DNA from 2 places in the Kitasatospora sp. YST-16 genome. Region 1 is predicted to be linked to the other one. Evidence: predicted binding sites of a transcription regulator. Region 1 holds the regulator's gene; the other holds the start of a gene.

What was found. The regulator HspR, encoded in region 1, represses chaperone genes until heat shock. The targets are predictions, from matches to a motif close to TTGAGNNNNNNNNNCTCAA.
Region 2: the regulator HspR is predicted to act here: its motif matches at 5,467-5,485, upstream of lon (endopeptidase La).

The regions. Positions count from the first base shown of each region.
Region 1 is NZ_CP113837.1:3,404,429-3,411,462, reverse strand. It holds gene OU787_RS15610 (hypothetical protein) at 1-276, opposite strand, end outside; gene OU787_RS15605 (hypothetical protein) at 715-858, shown strand; gene OU787_RS15600 (helix-turn-helix domain-containing protein) at 875-1,900, opposite strand; gene OU787_RS15595 (heat shock protein transcriptional repressor HspR) at 2,105-2,635, opposite strand; gene dnaJ (molecular chaperone DnaJ) at 2,643-3,794, opposite strand; gene grpE (nucleotide exchange factor GrpE) at 3,931-4,521, opposite strand; gene dnaK (molecular chaperone DnaK) at 4,518-6,365, opposite strand; gene OU787_RS15575 ((Fe-S)-binding protein) at 6,668-7,034, shown strand, end outside.
Region 2 is NZ_CP113837.1:4,623,321-4,630,354, reverse strand. It holds gene OU787_RS21280 (MDR family MFS transporter) at 1-410, opposite strand, end outside; gene OU787_RS21275 (MarR family winged helix-turn-helix transcriptional regulator) at 552-1,016, opposite strand; gene OU787_RS21270 (ABC transporter permease) at 1,135-2,178, shown strand; gene OU787_RS21265 (GtrA family protein) at 2,237-2,764, opposite strand; gene lon (endopeptidase La) at 3,051-5,444, opposite strand; partial or broken gene OU787_RS34850 (rhomboid-like protein) at 5,939-6,511, opposite strand; gene OU787_RS21250 (response regulator transcription factor) at 6,815-7,034, shown strand, end outside.

The DNA of each region.
Region 1 (7,034 bases):
GTACGCGAACACCAGGTCCGCGCTCTGCATGGCCCGGAAGTCCGAAGGCACCCGCTGCTCCGGCGCCCGCCCCGCCACCGTCCACGCGTCACTGTGGTGCGCGCTGTACACCGCCGCCCCGCTGTCCAGCAGCGTGCTCCGCAGCGTGGTCAGCCGAGTCCGGCTGGCCAACGTCACCACGCTGTCCGCCGGCCCGGTCAGCCGCATCAGCGGCGCGGCCAGGAACACGCGTGCGCGCCGCCCTTCGGCGCGGTGCTGCAGGTGGTGCTCACTCATGTCGACTCCGGGGGGAGGGCCTGTCTGAAGTGTGGGTTCTGGCAGGCGGTTCGTTGTTTGGGAATGCTGCTGGGCATCCGGTATCGTCTCGACCGAATATTGGCGCGCCCATGCCATTTGCCGCTTCCTCGATGTACCGGGCCCGACTCCATCGATCGATGGTGGACTGATCGTCGCGGTCGCAAGGTACGACCGTCCACCGGTGTCAGGTGTCATCTCCCTGCATGGCAGGGAGATGACACCGTCGGCCACTTGGGGAAGGATGTGCCATCTGCGACAGTTGTCGCTGGAGTTCTGGCGGGATTGGGTATGGCTTGATCGGAAGTCATGCGCTTCACTCGTCAGCAGGAGAAGTCGGCCGACCGGTAAACGGATCAGCTCGAGAAGGGGAGTGGCGCTATGCGTAGGATGTTCCGGTTTATGGTCTCGGCCGCGCTCATGGCGATGGTAGCGGTGATCGGCGCTACTCCGGCCTCCGCCACCGACGTGCTGTGGACGGCCTCCAAGCCACAGGTCGTGACGGCGGAGCCGGCTCCCGAGGCCGCGCGCGCGATGCTCGCCTCCGACGTGCTCTGGACCTGATCGATTCGGCTCGAGGTCAGTCCTGGGGCCCCTCGGAGTCGAACAGCGGCATGGTGCGGTGTCCCTGGGCGAGCTTCCAGCCCAGTTGGAAGAGCGTCTCCGCGTCGTACTCCTCGCGCAGTTCGGCGATGTGCCGGGCCAGTGTCCGTTCGCTCAGCCCGAGATTCCGAGCTATCACCCGGTGCCCCACCCCCTGAAGCAGCATGCGGATGATGTTCTGGCGGAGCAGCGACACGACTTCGGGCGGCACTTCATTGCTGCCCGGAAAAGGAATGGCCCGCTCCCAGCATATCTCGAAGGAATCCACGAGATAGGCCACCACTGCCTCGTCCATGACGATGGCGGCGCGCTCATTGTCATTGTCGAAAGGGATGATGGCGATGCTGGAGTCGATGACGATCAGGCGAGTGAACGGCTCGCCCAGAGTGCGGACCTCTCCGCCCTCTTTGGTCATCGCGGCCACGTATTCTCGGGCCGGCGCAGAATAGCGGGTGCTGGGCTGGTAGATCGTTCGGCGTGCCACACCACGGCGCAACATGTCCACGTCGAGCGCGATGGCCGCAGCAGGTGAGAATGAGCGGGCCCCGCCTCCCGGCTGGGCGCTGAGGACCTCCTGGGCGGCTTGGTCCATGAATTTCGAGAGTCGGCGGTTGATTTCGGTCTTACCGGAGACGTGCTCGATGTTCCCGCCGTCCTGGCGGGTCGAAATCCTCCCTCCGTAGACGAGGGTCAGGTCGTGGAGATCCGAAGATACGCTCGCAGCCCTGGTCATCAGTTCGAGGGCGCTGCGTTGCCAGGAAGCGCTCAGTCCGTCGGCGAGTTGCTGAGGGTCGACTGCCACCAGTACCTGGGGGTCGTTGACATCGGATATCAACAGGCCGATGTCCACCAGCTCCTGCAGCGGTTCTCCGCAGTGGGCCGCCACAGAGCCAGGAGAAACGCGTCCACCGGAGTTGATGATGGACTTGTAGAGATCGCGGGCGCTGGCCGTCACGACACCGAGCCCCGCGTTGGTGAGGCCCGGCACCTGAGCCTTGCTCATCTGTTGCCTCCTGCCCTAGCTCGAACGACAGCCGCGATTCTTGTGTGCGGGTGATCCTAAGCGGTGCGTCCTGGCCGACGGAGCCGTTTGCTCACCGTTCGGGAAGCACGGATGGGATGACTGGTGCACTCTCTCACCATGCCGAAGCCGCCGGCACCCCCCGAATGGTAGGGCGACGGCGGCTCGGTGCGTCCCGGCGGGGTGTCAGCGCTTGGGCCGCCAGACCACCAGCGCGCTGGACTGCTGGACCTGCTGGTAGGGGACCAGGTCGCGGCGGTAGGAGGCGTGGACGGCGGCCTCGCGCTGCTGGAGGGTGGCGGCGGCGCCCTCCAGGGCGTCGACGAGTTCGCTCACGCGGGACTGCAGGGCGGTGACCTGGTTCTCGAGTTCGATGATGCGCTTGATTCCGGCCAGGTTGATGCCCTCGTCCTGGGAGAGCCGCTGGACCTCGCGCAGCTGCTGGATGTCCCGGGCGGAGTAGCGGCGGCCGCGGCCGGCGGTGCGGTCGGGGCTGACCAGGCCGAGGCGGTCGTACTGGCGGAGGGTCTGCGGGTGCAGGCCGGAGAGCTCGGCGGCGACCGAGATGACGTAGACCGGGGTGTCCTCGGTGAGGACGTAGGGCGGGGCGGCGGCGCGCGGGCGGCCGCCGCCGGGCAGGCCCTCGCCGAGACCGGGGCCGGGGCCGATCCGGCCGGTGCCGTCGCCGCCGTGGCTACTGTCGGGGTGGGGACTCATCGGGGTCTCACGCTCCCTCCGCCGCCTTGAACAGGGCGGCTCGCGGGTCGTCCGAGGCGGTGGCCTCGCGGTACTGCTCCAGTGCGGTCAGCGCGTCTCCGTCGACGTGCTTGGGCACCGTGACCTCCACGGTGACCAGCAGGTCGCCGCGGGTGCCGTCCTTGCGGGTGGCGCCCTTGCCGCGGGCCCGCATGGTCAGGCCGTTGGCGCTGCCGGGCGGCAGCTTGAGCTTCACGGCCGGGCCGTTCAGGGTCGGCACCTCGATGGTCCCGCCGAGGGCGGCTTCGGGGAAGCTCACCGGCACGGTCACCGTCAGGTTGTCGCCCTTGCGCCCGAACACCGGGTGCGGGTCGACGTGCACGGTGACGTACAGGTCTCCGGGCTGGCCGCCGCGCTCGCCCTGGGCGCCCTTGCCCTTGAGCCGGATCCGCTGGCTGTCCTGCACGCCGGCGGGGATGCGGACCTGCATGGTGCGGGCGGAGGAGGCCCGGCCGCTGCCGTGGCAGACGGTGCACGGGTCGTCGACGATCATGCCGCGGCCCTTGCAGTCCCGGCAGGGCTCGGAGAGCGCGAAGGCGCCCTGGCCGCGGCTGACGGTGCCAGCGCCGACGCAGGTCGGACAGACCCGCGGGGTGGTGCCGGCCTTGGCGCCGGTGCCGGCGCAGGCGCGGCAGGCGGCCTGGGAGGTCATCCGCAGCGGCACGGTCGCGCCGTCCACGGCCTCCTCGAAGTTCAGCGTGACCTCGGTCTCGACGTCGGCCCCGCGGCGCGGCTGGGCGGCCTGCCGGCCGCCGCGGTTGAACAGGCCGCCGAACACGTCGCCGATCCCGCCGCCGCCCGTGCCGCCGCCGCCGTTGAAGAGGTCGCCGAAGTCGAAGCCGCCGGACGCGCCGCCCGCACCGCCGGGCCGGAAGCCGCCGCCCGCGAACAGCGAGCGGGCCTCGTCGTACTCCTTGCGGCGCTTCTCGTCCGAGAGCACGTCGTAGGCCTCGGAGATGTCCTTGAAGCGCTCCTCGGCCTTGGCGTCGCCCTTGTTCGCGTCCGGGTGGAACTCGCGGGCCAGCTTGCGGTAGGTCTTCTTGATCTCTGCGGGGGTGGCGTCCTTGGGCACGCCGAGGACCTTGTAGTAGTCCTTCTCCACGTAGTCCTTAGCGCTCATGGCCTTTGACCGCCACCTCCCGGGAAACCGAAGTTCTGTTGCCTGTCGGCACCGCGGTGCGGTGCCCTGATACGGCGCTGCGGAGCCGGCCGCCGTACTGGACGACGTACGACTCCGCAGCGCACGGGGACTCTACTCAGCTGTCGGACGAACCGTCAGCCTTGTCGCCGTCCGGCTCGCCGGTGGTCTGGGTGCCCGGCTGGGGCTCCGCGACCGCGACCATCGCCGGGCGGATGATCCGCTCGCCGATCCGGTACCCGGGCTGGAGGATCTGCACGCAGGTGTCCTCCGTCACGTCCGACGAGTAGCTGTGCATCAGCGCCTCGTGGATCGTCGGGTCGAAGGGCTCGCCCTCCTTGCCGAACTGCTGCAGCCCGAGCTTGGCGACGACCGTCTCCAGCGACTCGGCGACCGACTTGAAGCCGCCCGTCACCTCGCCGTGCTCGCGGGCCCGGCCGATGTCGTCCAGCACCGGGACCAGCGACTCCAGGATGTTGGAGACGGCGATCTCGCGGACGGTGGAGCGGTCGCGCTCGACCCGCTTGCGGTAGTTCTGGTACTCGGCCTGGAGCCGCTGCAGGTCGGCGGTGCGCTCGCCGGCCTCGCGCTTGGCGGCGGCCAGCTCGTCGGCACCGGCGCCCGCGACGGCCTCCTCGGCTGCCTTGAGCACTGCCTCCTCGGCGGCGGAGTCGTCGCCGGGCTGCTCGCCCTGCGGCTTCTCCGTCATGCCGCACCGCCCTTGGGCTTCTCGTCGTCGACGATCTCGGCGTCGACCACGTCGTCGTCCTTGGCGCCCGCCTCGCCGGCACCGGCCGCACCGGCCGCCGCGCCCGCGCCGTCGGCCTGCGCGTACAGCGCCGCGCCGAGCTTCTGGGCGGTGGTGGAGACCTTCTCGGTGGCGGTGCGGATGGCCGCGATGTCCTCGCCCTTGAGGGTCTCCTTGAGCTCGCCGATGGCGGTCTCGACCTCGGTCTTGACGTCGGCCGGGAGCTTGTCCGCGTTGTCCGCGATGAACTTCTCGGTCGAGTAGACGAGCTGCTCGCCCTGGTTGCGGGTCTCGACGGCCTCGCGGCGCTTGGTGTCCTCCTCCGCGTAGCGCTCGGCCTCCTCGCGCATGCGGTTGACCTCGTCCTTCGGCAGCGAGGAGCCGCCGGTGACGGTCATCTTCTGCTCCTTGCCGGTGCCGAGGTCCTTCGCGGCCACGTGCATGATGCCGTTGGCGTCGATGTCGAAGGTGACCTCGATCTGCGGCAGGCCGCGGGGCGCCGGCGGCAGGCCGGTCAGCTCGAACATGCCGAGCTTCTTGTTGTACGCCGCGATCTCGCGCTCGCCCTGGTAGACCTGGATCTGCACGGAGGGCTGGTTGTCCTCGGCGGTGGTGAAGATCTCGGAGCGCTTGGTCGGGATCGTGGTGTTGCGCTCGATCAGCTTGGTCATGATGCCGCCCTTGGTCTCGATGCCGAGGGACAGCGGGGTGACGTCGAGCAGCAGGACGTCCTTGACCTCGCCCTTGAGCACGCCGGCCTGCAGGGAGGCGCCGATGGCGACGACCTCGTCCGGGTTGACGCCCTTGTTGGCGTCCTTGCCGCCGGTCAGCTCCTTGACGAGCTCGGCGACGGCCGGCATGCGGGTCGAGCCGCCGACCAGGACCACGTGGTCGATCTCGGACAGCTGGATGCCGGCGTCCTTGATCACGTTGTGGAACGGGACCTTGCAGCGGTCCAGCAGGTCCGAGGTGAGCTGCTGGAACTGGGAGCGGGTGAGCTTCTCGTCCAGGTGCAGCGGGCCCTCGGCGGAGGCCGTGATGTAGGGCAGGTTGATCGAGGTCTCGGAGGACGAGGACAGCTCGATCTTGGCCTTCTCGGCGGCCTCGCGCAGGCGCTGGACGGCCATCTTGTCCTTGGACAGGTCGACGCCGTGGCCGGACTGGAAGACCTTCACCAGGTGGTCGACGACCCGCTGGTCCCAGTCGTCGCCGCCGAGGTGGTTGTCGCCGTTGGTGGCCTTGACCTCGACCACGCCGTCGCCGATCTCCAGCAGCGACACGTCGAAGGTGCCGCCGCCGAGGTCGAAGACCAGGATGGTCTGGTCGTCCTTGTCCAGGCCGTAGGCCAGGGCGGCCGCGGTCGGCTCGTTGACGATGCGCAGGACGTTCAGGCCCGCGATCTCGCCGGCCTCCTTGGTGGCCTGGCGCTCGGAGTCGTTGAAGTAGGCCGGGACGGTGATCACCGCGTCGGTGACCGTCTCGCCCAGGTAGGCCTCGGCGTCCCGCTTGAGCTTCTGCAGGACGAAGGCGGAGATCTGCTGCGGCGTGAAGTCCTTGCCGTCGATGCCGATCTTCCAGTCGGTGCCCATGTGGCGCTTGACCGACCGGATGGTCCGGTCGACGTTGGTGACCGCCTGGCGCTTGGCGACCTCGCCGACGAGCACCTCGCCGTTCTTGGCGAAGGCGACGACGGACGGCGTGGTCCGAGCGCCCTCGGCGTTGGTGATGACCGTGGGCTCACCGCCCTCAAGAACACTGACGACGGAGTTCGTCGTACCGAGGTCGATGCCGACCGCGCGTGCCATCGTGAATACCTCCGGGGAAGAAGTTGAGCAGTACGGGCTCAAGGATGCACGACCGATCCGGCGGCGTCAACAGCTTTGAGTCCGTGTCGCTCAACTTTACTGAGCGCTTATGTCGCGCCGGGCGGGTGGGCTGGTCCGGGCGGGTGAGTCTGGACTTAGTGACTGCCGCCATACCTTGAACATCTTCTGGTGGGGTGTTAACGCGCGGTAATGTCCGGCGGGTCAGCCCTCCAAGTTACCGACCAGTACACTCTGTGGAGGACTGGTACCACTGGGAACAAGCCGCTGGAGACGGAGAGCCGATGCAGCTAGCAGCGATCGTCATCTCGCTGGTCACCTTCGTGATCGGCACCGCGCTCGCCGCCCGTGCGGCGCTGTACATCTACAAGGTGGTGCGCACCGGCTCCGCCGACGGCACCCGCTTCGGTCAACCCGCGCAGCGGGTGGCCACCGTGGCCAAGGAGTTCCTGGGCCACACCCGGATGAACCGCTGGGGCGTCGTCGGCGTCGCCCACTGGTTCGTCGCGGTCGGCTTCTTCTCGCTGGTGCTCACCCTGGTGAACGCCTTCGGGCAGCTCTTCGACGCCGAGTTCGCGCTCCCGGTGATCGGCCACTGGCTGCCGTGGAACATCTTCGTCGAGCTGATCGGCACCCTGACCACCCTGGGCA
Region 2 (7,034 bases), 1.2 Mb from region 1:
ACCATCGCGGCCAGGCAGATCTGGCCGAGCGCGATCACGCCGCCGGCGCCGATGCCCTGGAGCACCCGGCAGAAGATCAGCATGCCGATGCTCTGCGACAGGCCGGCCAGCGCCGAGGAGAGCACGTAGATCACCATGGCGATCTGGACCAGCAGCTTCTTGCTGACCAGGTCGGAGAGCTTGCCCCAGAGCGGGGTGGCGGCGGTGATCGACAGCAGGGCGGCGGTGACCACCCAGGTGTACGCGGACTCGCCGCCGTGCAGGTCGGTGAGGATCCGCGGGAGCGCGTTGGAGACGACCGTGGAGGAGAGCACGGCCACGAACAGGCCGAGGAGCAGGCCCGAGAGGGCTTCGAGGACTTGGCGGTGGGACATCTGGACCTGCGGTGGTGCCTTGAGGGTCGTCGACATGCGCTTCCTTCGACTAAAAATTCGTTGCCTCAAGCAACTATACGCGGATAGTTGACTGAGGCAACTTTCTTCAAGTCCAAGTAAAGGCGCGCCCGGTCGAGGAGCGCTCGGGATCCGCTGCCGCCGGGCCGGACGCCCCGGTCAGACCCCCTCGGTCAGCTCGTTGAACCGCTCCAGCAGCCGGGCGAACTGCTCCAGCTCGGTCGGCTCCCACCCGGCCAGCGAGGCCCGGAACCGGTCCATCCGCTGCTCCCGGGCCGCCGCGAACCGCCGCTCGCCCTCCTCGGTCAGCGACACCAGCGAGGCCCGCCGGTCCAGCGGGTCGGTCTCCCGCCGCAGCAGCCCCAGCTCCTCGATCGCCCGGATCTGCCGGCTCACGGTGGCCTTGCCCACCCCGAAGTGCAGCCCGACGTCGGTCACCCGGGCCCGCCCGGACTCCCGGATGAACCCGAGCAGCACGTACGCCCCGGCCTCCAGCTCGGGGTGCACCAGCCGGGAGATCTCGGCGGCCCGCGCCCGGCTGCGCCGGAACAGGGTCGCCACCTCGCGCTCGACCGCGAGGAACGCCAGTTCGGCGGGGCTCCGCCGGTCCGAGGGGTCACTCATGGCGCTCAGTATCGCGCAGCTCGCGCCTCCCCCGGCACGCAACTGTTTCATGATATGAAGTATCCGTTTTGCCTCTTTTGAACCACTCGCCCCCTCTACCCCAAGGAGACGCCCCGCCATGGCCCACACGGCAGAGCCGGCCAAGGGATTCCTCGGCGAACTCCGGGACGCGGTCACCCCGCGCGCGTTCTTCCTGGTCGTCGCCGTCCTGCTGCTCCAGCTCGGCTTCATCACCTCCTACGTGGGCGCCCTGCACCACCCGACGCCGCACGAGCTGTCCATCGCGGTGGTCGCCCCGCCCGAGGTCGCGCCCAAGCTGGTCGGCGCGCTGGAGTCCGTCCCGGACGACGCGGTGCGCGCCTCCGTCCTGCCGGACGGGGACACCGCGCGGGCCCGGATCAAGGACCAGAAGATCTACGCGGCCTGGGTGGTCGACCCGACCGGCACCGAGGACGCGCTGCTGGTCGCCGAGGCCCGCGGCCCGGCCGCCTCCACCGCCGCGGAGGGCATCGTGACGAAGCTGGCCGCGAGCCAGGGCCGCACCGTCGTGGTGGACGACACCGTCCCGCTGGCCAAGGGCGACGCCGAGGGGCTGTCCGCCTTCTACCTGGTGGTCGGCTGGTGCGTGGGCGGCTACCTGGTCGCCTCGATCCTCGGGATCAGCGCCGGCTCCCGCCCGGCCAACACCGCCCGGGCGGTGCTGCGGCTGGGCACCCTGGCGCTGTACTCGGTCGCGGCGGGCCTGGGCGGCGCGCTGATCATCGGCCCGATCCTGCACGCGCTGCCCGGCTCGATCGCCGCGCTCACCGGCCTGGGCACCCTGGTGGTGTTCTCGGTCGGCGCCGTCACCATGGCCCTGGAGTGCCTGTTCGACGTGGTCGGCATCGGGCTGGCGGTGCTGCTCTTCGTGGTGCTGGGCAACCCCAGTGCGGGCGGCGTCTTCCCGCCGCCGCTGCTGCCCGCGTTCTGGCGGGCGATCGGCGAGTGGATCCCGAACGGGGCCGGCACCTCCGCGGCCCGCTCGATCGCCTACCTGGACTCCACCAACCTCACCGTGCCGTTCCTGGTGCTGGCGCTCTGGGCGGTGCTCGGCATCGCGGTGACCTTCCTGGCGGTGGCCCGCCGCCCGCAGTTCGGCCGCCCCATCCCGCCCGAGGGCTGATCCGTCCCGCCCGAGGACTGATCCGTCCCGGCCGGGGACCGGCCCGGCCCGGGCGGGGTCAGACCCGCTCGGGCGCCCGCCCCGGCTGCTGGTGGCCGGCCGCCCGCTCGGACAGCTCGGTGAACACGAAGCGGTTCATCGCCCAGAACCGGAACGCCATCGCCAGCAGGGTGCCGATGATCATCCCGCTGAAGAAGTCGGCGAGCTCCTGGGTGAAGTGGCTCACGTCCGGCGTCCGGAAGTCGAACAGGTACCGGGACGCCACCAGCGGGAGGTCGTTCACCCCCACCGCCAGCGCGCTGACCACGAAGAACCCGGCCGCCTCCCGCTTGCGCCCGGCCGCGCGGAACGACCACTGCCGGTTCAGCACGTACGAGATCACCGTGGTCACCACGGTGGCGATGGTGAGCGCCAGCACCGGCTTGCTGTCCAGCACGGTGGTCTTCAGCCCGAAGTTGATCAGCATGGTCAGGACGAAGCAGGTCCCTCCGACCACGAGGAACTTCACCAGCTTGCGGTGCTTCACCAGGACCGGACGGAGGCGCTGGGGCACCAGGGCCAGCGCGCGCTGCGTAGGGGACGGCATGCGGGAAGTGTCCCATCGGCGCGGAACGGAGACCAGCAGGGGCCTGCCTCCGAACCCCCGTCGTCGGCCGGAGGCCGGCCTCGCGGCGTCTGGCGCGTGCTCTCGGCGTGCCGGCCGGAAGCCCTTGTACTGGGTGTACTCGGGTTTTCGGCCGGTGCGGCGAGCGGGCCCCTCCTGCCCGATGGCGGGCAAGGAGGGCGCGTGCCAGGCGTCGTGGGGCAGGCGGGGGTTCGGAGGCAGGCCCCCGGCCCCGTGGAACGTGTCCACGGGGCCCCTGCTCCGGGCGTCAGGCCGCCGCCACCAGCACCTCGGCCGGCTCCAGGGCCAGCCGCAGCACCTCGCGGACGTCCGACACCGGGTGGACCGTCAGGCGCTCCAGCACCTCGGCGGGGACGTCGTCCAGGTCCGCCTCGTTGCGCTTGGGGATGATCACCGTGGTGACCCCGGAGCGGTCCGCGGCCAGCAGCTTCTGCTTGACGCCGCCGATCGGCAGCACCCGCCCGGTCAGCGACACCTCGCCGGTCATCGCCACGTCGGTGCGCACCTTGCGGCCGGACAGCAGCGAGGCCAGCGCCGTGGTCATGGTGATGCCCGCGCTCGGGCCGTCCTTCGGCACCGCCCCGGCCGGCACGTGCAGGTGGATGCCCCGCTCGCGCAGCCCGGTCACCGGCAGCTCCAACTCGGCGCCGCGCGAGCGCAGGTAGGAGAGCGCGATGTGCGCGGACTCCTTCATCACGTCGCCCAGCTGGCCGGTCAGGACCAGCCCGGTCGCTCCGGTCTCGGCGTCCGCCAGCGAGGCCTCGATGTAGAGGACGTCGCCGCCGGCCCCGGTGACCGCCAGCCCGGTGGCCACGCCCGGCACCGCGGTGCGCCGCTCGGCCGGTTCCTGCGCCGCCTCCGGCACGTGGTGCGGCCGGCCCAGCAGGGCCCGCAGGTCGTCCGCGCCGACCGCGGCGGGCAGCTCGCGCTCGCCCAGCTCGGTCTGCGCGGCGACCTTGCGCAGGATCCGCGCGATCGACCGCTCCAGGTTCCGGACGCCCGCCTCCCGGGTGTACTCGGCGGCCAGCTTGCGCAGCGCCGCCTCGTCCACCGTCAGCTCGTCCCCGCCGAGGCCGGCCTTGGCCAGCTGGCGCGGCAGCAGGTGGTCGCGGGCGATGGCGACCTTCTCGTCCTCGGTGTAGCCGTCGAGCCGGACCAGGTCCATCCGGTCCAGCAGCGGCTCCGGGATGGCCTCCAGCACGTTCGCCGTGGCCAGGAACACCACGTCGGAGAGGTCGAGTTCGACCTCCAGGTAGTGGTCCCGGAAGGTGTGGTTCTGCGCCGGGTCGAGGACCTCCAGCAGGGCCGCCGCCGGGTCGCCCCGGTAGTCCGAACCGACCTTGTCGATCTCGTCCAGCAGCACCACCGGGTTCATCGTCCCGGCCTCCTTGACCGCCCGGACGATCCGGCCGGGGATCGAGCCCACGTACGTCCTGCGGTGGCCGCGGATCTCCGCCTCGTCCCGCACGCCGCCGAGCGCGACCCGGACGAACGAGCGGCCCATCGCCTTGGCCACGCTCTCACCCAGCGAGGTCTTGCCGACCCCGGGCGGCCCGACCAGCGCCAGCACCGCGCCTCCCCGGCGCCCGCCGATCTGGCCGAGGCCCTGGTCGGCCCGGCGCTTGCGCACCGCCAGGTACTCGACGATCCGGTCCTTCACGTCCGCCAGCCCGGTGTGGTCCGCGTCCAGCACGGCGCGGGCCCCGGCGATGTCGTACGCGTCCTCCGAGCGCTCGTTCCACGGCAGTTCGAGGACGGTGTCCAGCCAGGTGCGGATCCACGAGCCCTCGGGCGACTGGTCGCTGGCGCGCTCCAGCTTGTCGACCTCCTTGAGCGCCGCCTCGCGCACCTTCTCGGGCAGCGCGGCCGCCTCGACCCGGGCCCGGTAGTCGTCCTCCTCGGAGTCGCTCTCGCCGTTCAGCTCGGCCAGCTCCTTGCGCACCGCCTCCAGCTGGCGGCGCAGCAGGAACTCCTTCTGCTGCTTGGCCACGCCCTCCTCGACGTCCTTGCGGATGGTGTCGTTGACCTCCTCCTCCGCGAGGTGCTCGCGCAGCAGGCTCAGCGCGTACTCCAGCCGGGCCGGGCGGTCCGCCTCCAGCAGCACCTTCAGCTTCTGCTCGGCGGTCGCGAACGGCGCGTACCCGATGTTGTCGGCCAGCTCGCCGACGTCCTCGATCGCGGCCACCCGGTCGACGATCTGCCAGGCCCCGCGACGGCGCAGCCACTGCGTCGACAGCGCCTTGTACTCCTTGACCAGCTCGGCCGCCCGCCCCGCCACCGGCAGCCCCTGGTCCGACTCCTTGAACGGCGTGGTCTCCACCCACAGCGCGGCCCCGGGCCCGGTCGTCCCGGCCCCGATCCGCACCCGCCGCACCGCCCGCACCAGCGCCGCCGGATCCCCGTCCGCCAGCCGCCCCACCTGCTCGACCGTCGCCAGCGCCCCCACCGCCGCGTACGACCCGTCCAGCCGCGGCACCAGCAGCACCTGCGGCTTCCCCCCTCCGCTCCCGGCCCGCGCCGCCTCCACGGCGGCCCGCACCTCGGGATTCGAAAGCTCCAGCGGAACCACCATGCCAGGGAGCACCACCTCGTCGTCGAGCGGCAGCACCGGCAGAGTGAGCGGAGCGGACATCGATGCCATGATCTCTCCCCAGTCAGTGAACTTGAGCTGACCTGACTAAGGTCTGGCGCCCCCCGATTGTTCCCCACCCCGCGTTCACCCCCAGTGAACACACCCCGGCACAGCGGAAACCCCGCGTCGGCGGAAGGCGGGGAACCGCACGGAGCCGAGAAAAGAGGGGCCCGGAAGACTGCGGAACAGCACGGGCAGCGCGCGAAGCCGGCCGGCCCGAGGAATCCCGGCACAGCGAAAACCCCGCGCCCCGTCAGGGGCGCGGGGAACTGCGCGGGGCGGCAGGCGCGGGCCGGAAAGGTCGTGGCACGGGCGGCCCGCCCGCGTGCCGGTGCGACTGCGCGGTCACCCTTCCGCCGGGGCCGCCTTCGGCCGCCCTGCGCGCCCCACACCGGCACCGGTCGCGCCGTCCGCGCCCGCCGCGTCCGCCACGGGCCGCGGGGCCCGCGCCCGCGCAGGAGCGGCCAGAGCGCGACGCCCACCCCCAGCGCGGCGGGGTGGCCGACCGAGGTGATCAGGTCGGGGTCGGTCAGCAGCTGGTGTCCGATCAGCGCGAGCCCGGCGCCGAGCGCGACCTTCCGCCCGGTCGGGCCGAGCAGTCCGGCGAGCGCGCCGAGCGAGGTGAGGACGCCGTAGGAGACGCCGATGTCCATCGCGTCGAGCAGCTCGGTCTCGGCTCCGCCGGCCGCCACCGCGGCCACCACGACGGCCTGCGAGAGCAGGGTCGCGGCGATGTGGCCGGCGCCGAAGACGCCGAGGGCACGAAGGCCGCCGATGCGTCGTTCCAAGGGTGCGACGGTGAGGGCGAAGGCCCAGAAGTAGGGCATCCAGACCGGTCCGGCGACCCACAGGCCGCTGCCGACCAGGGAGAGCGCGGGGTGGACGAGCAGGTTGTGCGCGTCGGTGGAGGAGAGCGACTGGAGCCGGTGCACGGTGTCCTGGTCGCCGAAGCGCGCGTAGAGGGTGGTGCCGAGCAGCAGGGCGAGGTAACCGAGGGCGAACGGGTTGGCCCGCGGCGTGGGCACGGCCCGGAGTCCGGGCCGGATCAGTCGTCGGCGCAGTTCCGCGCTGGTCATGGTGCCTCCAGGACGCTTCGTCGTGCCCACGATACGGGTGACGGGTGAGAGGTGTCTGAGGAACTTCTGTGAAGACCTCTGCCCGGGCACGTGCCGCTCGCACACGTACCGTTACAGCTCGCAAGTGCTGCGGGTAAGGTATCGGCCCGTGCCCGTCCGAGCGGGGACCTGCCAAACCTGCCCCGACCGCGGGCGGGGGCACTCAGCGCCGGAACGGCGCGACGGAAACAAGACGACTACGAGCGGAAGCCCGCCGTCCCCCCGGACGGCCGGCCCGCGAGCCCTGGGGGCGGTGGCGTGACCGTGACAGAGATTCAGCAAGAGCCGATCAGCAGTGGACCGGTGGGCACCCAGCGACGGGTGCTCGTCGTGGAGGACGAGCCGACCATCGCGGAGTCGATCGCGGCGCGGCTGGGAGCCGAGGGCTTCAAGGTGGCGGTGGCCCACGACGGGCCGGGCGCGGTGGACGGGTTCCACACCTGGCAGCCGGACCTGGTGGTGCTGGACATCATGCTGCCGGGCT